Regions from separate parts of the Micromonospora sp. WMMD998 genome, predicted to be linked through region 1. Evidence: riboswitches for the same ligand, from Rfam matches in the RefSeq annotation. Region 1 holds a riboswitch; the other holds the start of a gene.
The links. Region 1 has a riboswitch for cyclic di-AMP ahead of O7619_RS25765 (hypothetical protein). Riboswitches for the same ligand answer to the same signal wherever they lie in the genome.

Region 2: another riboswitch for cyclic di-AMP. It lies ahead of O7619_RS19400 (transglycosylase family protein); the one in region 1 lies ahead of O7619_RS25765 (hypothetical protein).

Annotation. Positions count from the first base shown of each region.
Region 1 covers NZ_CP120740.1:5,729,321-5,733,893, reverse strand. The annotation lists gene O7619_RS25780 (STAS domain-containing protein) at 1-169, shown strand, start outside; gene O7619_RS25775 (SRPBCC family protein) at 245-757, shown strand; gene O7619_RS25770 (hypothetical protein) at 767-1,237, opposite strand; gene O7619_RS25765 (hypothetical protein) at 1,317-2,399, opposite strand; cyclic di-AMP (ydaO/yuaA leader) riboswitch at 2,404-2,534, opposite strand; gene O7619_RS25760 (cation diffusion facilitator family transporter) at 2,678-3,592, opposite strand; gene O7619_RS25755 (AAA family ATPase) at 3,666-4,573, opposite strand, start outside.
Region 2 covers NZ_CP120740.1:4,240,353-4,244,925, forward strand. The annotation lists gene O7619_RS19390 (M4 family metallopeptidase) at 1-1,550, shown strand, start outside; gene O7619_RS19395 (YbaB/EbfC family DNA-binding protein) at 1,626-2,066, opposite strand; gene O7619_RS19400 (transglycosylase family protein) at 2,318-2,983, opposite strand; cyclic di-AMP (ydaO/yuaA leader) riboswitch at 2,982-3,152, opposite strand; gene O7619_RS19405 (LLM class flavin-dependent oxidoreductase) at 3,389-4,573, shown strand, end outside.

The DNA.
Region 1 (4,573 bases):
CATGGTCGCCGGCTTCCAGACGTGCGAGGTCAGCGGCGTCAAGCTCGTGGTCACCGAGCCGAGCCGGTTCGTGCACCGGCAGCTCTGGGTGACCGGCCTGCTGGGCCTCTTCGGCGCGCCCGAGCCGTGGTTCGCCGACGAGGCGCCCGAGGTGCTCCCCGGCGCCTGAGCGTCACCGCCCCCCCATCGTCGGCGCCTCGCGTTGACTCCACCCGGCCCTCGCCGGTCGGGGACTTTCGACCCGTTGCCAGCCCGGCCCCGGTACGGGACGATCGTCCGGACCCATGACGGCGAGGGGGACGGGTTGCAGAGCAGCGACAGCTTCAGCTACACCGTGCAGGCCCGGTGCCGCCGGGCGGACGCGGTGGCCCTGCTCGGCGACCTGAGCCGGCAGGGTGAGCTGCATCCGTTGATCGTGCGGGTCCGCCAGTTGCCGCCCCGGCCGGGCGCGCTCGCCAGCTACGCGATCACCGACCGGTTGGAGCTCGGCCCGCTGCACTTCCCGGTGACCTACCAGGCGGACGTGTTGATCGCCAACGAGGACGAAGTGGTCACCGTGGCCCGGCAGCAGCCGGCGACGACGGTGCGCAACCACACCCGGATGCGCGACGAGCCCGACGGCGTGGTGCGGATCGACGTGGAGATCACGCTCACCGCACCGGCGCCGTTGTTCGGCTACGCGTTCCGGCAGGCCCGCGCCGCCCACCTGGGTCTCGCCGCCCGTCTCGGCGCGACCCTGGAGGGTCGACCGGCCTGACGTGGCGAGTCAGCCGCTGCGCCGCAGCCGTCCCCACGGCTTGTACGTGGACAGCACGGTGGCGACCAGGAGCAGCGTGGTCGAGACGGCCGGCGGCACCACCAGATCCACCCGCAGGTGGGTGTCGGCGGCCCCGGCGAGCGCGCCGAGGTGCCGGATCCGGGGCGTGAGCAGGAGCAGCACCAGGCCGAGCATCACGGTGGTGAGCGCGAACTTCACCAGCACCCAGCGCCAGCGCAGCAGGCCCCACGGGGTGAGCAGCGCGCTGGCGGTGCCGACCAACCAGACCGCCACGCTCAGCGGCGCGAACAGCCAGGTGGCGAGCAGCGCCGCCGCCGGGTACACCACCTCGGGGTCGGCGCCGCGCAGTCCGGCCACGCCGAGCGCGAGCAGCCCCAGGTCGGTGCCAAGCCAGCCCAGCGAGGTGACCAGGTGCGCGGTGAGCAGCGCCTTGCGACCGGTCGGCGAGAGTCGTCCCATGCCACCGATCGTCGGTCGCCGCGTGGCCCACGACGTGGGCCACGCGGCGACACCCGGTGTACGTCGGGGAGCGTAGTGCTCAGTAGACCGACAGGTGCACGTGGTTGGTGTGGTCGCTGGACGGGTCGCCGTTGCCCCCGCTGTAGGACTTCCAGCCGCTGCTGGGCAGCCAGATCTCCTTGAACCAGATCACGTAGAGCACGGCGAGCCGGTCGGCGTTGCGGATGAAGTACGCGGACAGGTTGTTGCCGTACGTCTTGTCGCCGCCGCTGGCGACGCCGCCGAAGCCGTTCTTCTGGGCCGCGAAGTCGCAGGCCCGTCCCTTCGGGTGTTCACCCGAGCCGCTGGGCCGGTGGCAGGAGACGTACCTGGTGAAGCCGGCCGCCTTGGCCTGTTGCAGCGCGTGCAGCGTGCGCGGGGTGATGCAGCCGCTGGCCGGCGTCGGGTCGTTGACGCTGCACGACTCCGCCGGCCACGAGCCGTCGGAGTTGCGCTTGGCCGGCTTCGCGTTGGCCGAGGACGAGCCCCGGGCGCTGCTGCCGCCACTGCTGCCGGCGCTCGCCGCCGGCTTGCGGTTGGCCACCTCCAACGCCCGTTCGGCCTGCTCCTTGCGCTTGGCCATCACCGCGACCTGCTTGCGCTGCTCGCTGATCTCGACGGTGAGCGCGGTCCGGGTGCGGACCGCCTCGTCCCGGGTGGCGATCAGCTCGCGCAGGGTCCGGTCCTCGTTCGCGGCGACCGTCTCCAGCGCCGCGGCCCGGTCCATGAAGCCTTCCGGGCTGTTGCTGGCGAGCAGCGCCGCGGCGGTGCCCATCCGGCCGGTGCGGTACGCCACCCCGGCGATCTCGCCGACCTTGGCGTCGCGCTCGGTCAGCTCCGCGCCGATCGTGGTGAGCCGGTCGTTGAGCTGCTTCTGGCGGGTCACCGAGCGGTTCAGCGCGCCTTTCGCCTCCAGCCAGCCCTTGCTCGCGGCGTCGAGCTGGGCGCGCAGGGTCGGTGTGCCGCCCTCGTCGTCATCGCCGGGTGCGGCGGCGAGCCGGCCGGTCGGTGCCGCCGCCGAGGCGGGGGAGACCGGCGCGGTCGCGACGCCGAGGGCCAGCGTCGCGACGAGCAGGGCCGCCAATCGGGCGGCCGTCCGTCGTACAGGTGCCACTGTGGGCATTCACGTGTCCTTCCGTCAACCGCCGACCGGGTTAGCTGACGGGTTCGGGACGGAAGATCCCTACCGCTGACGCGGATGCACCCCACGTACGTGGTTCCCCGGCTCGCCCCACGGGCGATTAGGCGATGGCCGCTCCACCGGCGCCGGAGTGACGCCCGCGGGATGACCGCGATCGAGCCTACCGGCGCTGCCCGGACCCGGCTCCACCAGCCGGAGCCGCATACCGGGCAAAACCGGCAATTGCCAACAATAGCCACTCAGATTTAAGTTTGTCCTAATTACCACTCGGTCGGTCCGCAGCCACCGGCGGACGCTCCGGGTTCGATCTGCAACGTGGCGTGATCGATCGAGAAGTCCTCGTGCAGGGCGGCCCGGGCGGCGGCGAGCACGGTGGCGACCTCGGCGCGCGGGTCGGTGGTCAGATGCGCCGAGGCGACGTCCATCCCCGACGTGAGCGTCCACACGTGCAGGTCGTGCACCTCCGCCACGCCGGGCACGGCGGCCAACCGGTCGTGCACCGCGGTCACCTGGAGGTGCTCCGGCGCGGCCTGCACCAGGATGCGCACCGCGGCCCGGCCGAGCCGCCAGGTGCGCGGCAGGATGAACAGGCCGATCGCCACCGCGACCACCGGGTCGGCCCACCACCAGTCGGTGAACGCGATGACGAGCGCCGCGCCGATCACCCCGAGCGAGCCCAGCAGGTCGCCCAGCACCTCCAGGTATGCCCCGCGCAGGTTGATGCTCTCCTGCGCGCCGGCTCGCAGCAGCGCGAAGGCGGCGATGTTGGCCAGCAGCCCGAGCACGGCCACCACGAGCATCGGCCCGGCGAGCACCTCGGGCGGCTCGCCGAACCGGCGTACCGCCTCGACCAGGACGTAGACCGCGACGGCGCCGAGCAGCACCGCGTTCGCGAGCGCGGCGAGCACCTCGAGGCGGTAGAGCCCGAACGTGCGCTGCGGATCGGTCCGGGCGCGGCGGGTGGCGGTGATCGCGGCGAGCGCCATGCCGATGCCGAGCACGTCGGTGAACATGTGCCCGGCGTCGGAGAGCAGCGCGAGCGAGCCGGTCGTGAAGGCGGCCACCGCCTCGACCAGCATCAACACGGTGAGCAGCGCGAACGCCGCCCAGAGCCGGCCGGCGTGGCGCTGCGCCGCGTTCGTCACCGCGCCGCTGTGGTCATGACCTGCGCCCACCGCGCACCTCCGCTCCGTGCCTCGGCCGGAACCAATCTATGCTCACATCGCTATGTGTGCAAGTGAGGGTGGGTCACCCCACCGGGTCGAGCGTGGTCAGCCGCTGGGTGGCCCGGGAGAGCGCGACGTAGAGCGTGCGTACCCCCGAGCCGGGGTCGGCCCGGATCTCACCCGGCGCGACGAGCACCACCCCGTCGTACTCCATGCCCTTGGCCTGGAGACTGGTCACCACCTGGAGCCGGCCGGCGCCGAGCTGGCCCAGCCAGCCGGCCACCTCGTCCCGGCGCGGCACCGGCGTGATCACACCGACCGTGCCCTCGACCTCGGCCAGCAGCGCCCCGGCCGCCTCGACCGTGGCCGCCGGCAGCTCGGCCGCGGCCACGGTGCGCCGCACCGGCGGCACGCCCGTCGAGCGCACCGCCTCGGGAAGCGTCAGGTCCGGGTACAACCGGCGGATCTCCGCCGCCGCCACCGCGAAGATCTCCGCCGAGTTGCGGTAGTTGGTGGTCAGCTCGTAGCGGTGCCGGCGGCGGCGCCCCAACGCCTGGTCCCGGGCCCGGTCCAGCTCCTGCGGATCACCGGTCCAGGCGGTCTGCGCCGGGTCGCCGACCACGGTCCAGGACGCCAGCCGGCCGCGCCGCCCGACCATCCGCCACTGCATCGGCGAGACGTCCTGCGACTCGTCCACCACCACGTGGGCGTACTCGCGGTAGTCCGCCGGACGCTCCCGGGCCGCCGCGCGGGCGGCGCGCTGCCGATCGGCGTACGTGCTCAGCTCGCGCACGCCGCCGGCGAGCTGGTACGGGTCCCGCTTCGGCCGGGCCCGCTGCACCGGCTTGCCCAGCAGCGCGTCCAACTCGTCGAGCAGGGCGACGTCGGCGACCGTCGGGCCCTCGTCGGCGAGCGTCCGGTAGGCGTCGGTGAGCAGCCGGATCTCGGCCGAGGAGAGGATCCCGCCGGCGTACCGGCGCAGCCGCTCGG
Region 2 (4,573 bases), 1.5 Mb from region 1:
GCGGCACCGGCGCCGACGGGCCGAGCCGGCTCACCGTCGACGTCGACGCCCACACCGGCGCGGTCCTGGGCACGCTGGAGCACGTCGTGAACGGCACCGGCACCGGCGCGTGGAACGGGCCGAGCCCGCTCACCCTGAACACCACCAAGTCGGGCAGCACCTACACCATGAAGGACCCGAACGTCACCAACCTGAGCTGCCAGGACGCCGCGAACAACAGCACGTTCAGCGGCACCGACGACGTCTGGGGCAACGGCACCGCCACCAGCAAGGAGACCGGCTGCGTCGACGCGCTGTTCTCCGCGCAGACCGAGCACAAGATGCTCAGCCAGTGGCTGGGCCGCAACGGCGCCGACGGCAACGGCGGCTACTGGCCGATCCGGGTCGGCCTGAACGACCAGAACGCCTACTACGACGGCTCGCAGGTCCAGATCGGCAAGAACACCGCCAACCAGTGGATCGGCTCGCTCGACGTGGTGGCCCACGAGATCGGCCACGGCATCGACGACCACACCCCGGGCGGCATCTCCCGCGGCGGCACCCAGGAGTTCGTGGCGGACACGTTCGGCGCGGCCACCGAGTGGTTCGCCAACGAGCCGTCCAGCTACGACGCGCCGGACTTCCTGGTCGGCGAGAAGATCAACCTGGTCGGCTCCGGCCCGATCCGCAACATGTACAACCCGTCGGCGCTGGGCGACCCGAACTGCTACTCCAGCAGCGTGCCCTCCGGTGAGGTGCACGCCTCCGCCGGCCCGGGCAACCACTGGTTCTACCTGCTGGCCAACGGCAACAGCCCGACCAACGGGCAGCCCAGCAGCTCGACCTGCAACGGCGGCAGCGTGACCGGCCTGGGCATCCAGAAGGCCATCAAGATCATGTACAACGCGATGCTGCTGAAGACCACGTCCTCGTCGTACCTGAAGTACCGCACCTGGACGTTGCAGGCGGCGAAGAACCTCTACCCGAGCGGCTGCACCGAGTTCAACTCGGTCAAGGCGGCCTGGGACGCGGTGAGCGTGCCGGCGCAGTCGGGCGACCCGACCTGCTCCGGCGGCGGCACGCCGTCCCCGACCGCCACCTCCACCCCGCCGTCGGGCGGCTGCTCCGGCAACAAGCTCGCCAACCCCGGCTTCGAGTCGGGCAGCGCGAACTGGACCGCCACGTCCGGCGTCATCACCACCGACAGCGGTCAGGCGTCCCACAGCGGCTCGTACAAGGCGTGGCTCGACGGCTACGGCTCCTCGCACACCGACACGCTCAGCCAGTCGGTGACCATCCCGTCCGGGTGCCGGGCGACGCTGAGCTTCTGGCTGCACATCGACAGCGCGGAGTCGACCTCGACCGTCGCCTACGACAAGCTGACCGTCAAGGCCGGCAGCACCACGCTTGCCACCTACTCCAACCTGAACAAGGCCACCGGCTACGTGCAGCGGTCCTTCGACGTCTCGTCGCTGGCCGGCACCACGGCGACCATCTCGTTCAGCGGCGTGGAGGACTCCTCGCTCCAGACGTCCTTCGTCGTCGACGACACCGCGGTCACGCTGAGCTGATCGCGACGCGAGCGGCCGGTCGTCCTCCGAGACGGCCGGCCGTTCCGCGTTCCCGGCGGCCGGCCGGGCATCCGGTCAGGCGGGGCGGGACGCGGCGGCGCGGTCGCGGCGGATGCGCGCGGCCACCTCGTGCATCGTCCGGCTGAACATCTCCGCCTGGTCGGGCAGGCCGCCGAGCCGGGCGGCGAGCGCGTCGGTGTCCGCCCGGGCCGAGGCGCTGACCTGCGCGTCCAACTCGGTCAGCGCGGCGTTGACGGCGACGACCAGGTGTCCGCAGAGGACATCCAGCGGCTCGTCGGCCAGCGCCGGGTCGACGGCGACGGAGTCCAGCCGGCCACCCTGGACGGCGACCGCGCGGACCCGGCCGCCGGCCGCCACGCCCTCGGCCCGGAGCAGCTCGCCGGGCTCGCCGTCGGCGTGCACGGTGGCCCGGGACCGCATCGCGGCCAGCGCCTGCTGGGTGCGGGTCAGCAGCTCGTCGAGGCTCGCGGCGGCCGAGAACGCATCGTTGGTCATATCCGCGCTTTCTTCACGTCCTAGCCAAGCCTCGTGACCATAGCAACCGTTGCCGTCGGAACCTCGTCACCCGGCGTACCGGACCGGCCGCCGACGCCGCACGCAGGACGTACGCCGGCCGCGCCCGGCGTGTCGCGCGACGGCGAACGCCCGGCCGGACGACCCGGCCGGGCGTTCCCGTCACCCGTCGGCGCGGCCCGTCCCCACGGAACCGCGAGGCGGTCCCGTGGGACGCGACACGGATTCGACGATCAGCCCAGGCGCAGCCGCTGCCCCGGGAAGATCAGGCCCGGGTCCGCGCCGACCACGGCCCGGTTACGCGCGTACAGCGCGCGCCAGCCCCCGTCGACGTGCTTCGTCGCGGCGATCTCGGAGAGGGTGTCCCCGGGCCGCACCTGGTAGGTGCCCGCGACCGGCGCGCTGCTGGAGCGCTTCGGCGCGGACGCCTTCTTCGGCGCCGACGCCCTCTTCGAGGAGGTGGCCTTCTTCGCCGACGTGGTCGAGCCGGACGCCTTGGCGGCGTACTTCTTCGTTGACCCGCCCTTCTTGCCGCAGACCGGCCAGGCGCCGATGCCCTGCCCGCGCAGGACCTTCTCGGCGACGGCGATCTGCTCGGAGCGGCTGGCCAGGTCGGCCCGGCCGGCGTACTTCTGGCCGCCGTAGCCGTTCCACGTGCCGCGGGAGAACTGGAGCCCGCCGTAGTAGCCGTTACCGGTGTTGATGTGCCAGTTGCCGCCGGACTCGCACTGCGCGACGGCGTCCCAGTTGACACTCGCGGCGCTGGCCGGGGCGGCCGGCCCGAGCAGTGCCACGGCGCCGGTGGCGGCACCGGCGACGATCGCGCCGACCGCCGTTCGGCGGGCCGCGGCCCGGTGGGCGACGATCCGGCGGTGCCGGGCTGAGTATGCAGTTGACATGCGGATTCCTCCACGCCGACGAGGTGAGCTGTCGGGTTCGGGCCGAGGAGCCCGGCCGCCGGTGGCGGCTTCACCCCGAGGTGACGTGCACCGTGGAACCTGTGGGTCCCCCGCTCCCGCCCGAGTTCGGTTCCGCCGGGCCGGCGGCGGGATTAGGCGTTACCGGCCCGTGGTGTCCGCGACTGCGAACGGAACCGACGCTAGGGACGAATTTCCGCGATTGCCCACTTCTTGTGACGTTCTTCACCCGGCCGGGCGATCGGGCCAGGCGCGCCCAGCGATGGCGGAATCGGTCGTGCCACCACGGGACCACCTACGTCCAGGATGGCGGGTAGGCGGCCGGGACGGCCGGTGACGGAGCTACCGTGGGCGGGACCGGGCAAGATCATGCGAGGAGCGGGGCGGATGACCGAACACGGACACGAGCTGACCTTCGGCGGCTTCCTCACCCCCGCCGCCGGACGCCCCGAGCAGGTGGTGGCGCTTGCCACACTCTGCGAGCAGGTCGGGCTGGACCTGGTCACCTTCCAGGACCATCCGTACCAGCCCGGCTTCCTGGACACGTGGACGCTGATGTCGTACGTGGCCGCCGCCACCGATCGGATCGGCCTGGCCGGCAACGTGCTCAACCTGCCGCTGCGCCAGCCGGTGGTGTTGGCCCGCAGCGTGGCCAGCCTGGACCTGCTCACCGGCGGCCGGATCGACCTCGGGCTGGGCGCGGGCGCGTTCTGGGACGCCATCGAGGCGACCGGTGGCCGGCGGCTCTCCCCCGGCGCGGCGGTCGACGCGCTCGACGAGGCGATCCAGGTCATCCGGGAGGTCTGGGACACCGATCGGCGCGGCATGATCCGGGTGGCCGGCGAGCACTACCGCGTGGTCGGGGCGAAACGCGGGCCGGCCCCGGCGCACCCGGTGGGCATCTGGGTGGGCGCGTACAAGCCACGCATGCTGCGGCTGGTGGGGCGCTCCGCGGACGGCTGGCTGCCGTCGCTGGCGTACCTGCCCAAGGGGCCGGACGAGCTGCCGGCGCTCAACGCGCTGGTCGACGACGGCGCGCGGGCCGCCGGCCGGGACCCGGCCGCGATCCGCCGGATGCTCAACGTCACCGGCACGTTCGCCCGCGCGTCCACCGGCTTCCTCGCTGGCCCGCCGGAACAGTGGGTGGAGGAGTTGGTCGGGCTCACGCTGGAGCACGGCATCACCACCTTCATCCTCGGCAGCGACGAGCCGCGCGCGATCCAGGTCTTCGCCCAGGAGGTGGCGCCGGCGGTCCGGGAGCTGGTCGCCGCCGAACGCACCGCGCCGGGCAGCGGCGCCCGCGCCGTCGCCGAGGAGCAGGCCGCGACCGGCGGCCCGACCGCGCTCGCGGTCACCCCCACCCCGGACCCGGGGGTACGCCTGAGCGCGCGCCGCCTCTGGGACGAGGCGGACCGCCCGAGCGCCCCGCCGGCACCGGCCGGTCACGTCTACCCGGCCCGCGGGCAGGCCGCCGGGCAGCACCTGGTGGACGTGCACGACCACCTGCGCCAGGAGCTGGCCCAGGTGCGCGACCTGCTGGAACAGGTCAAGCGCGGCACGGTCTCGCCGGGC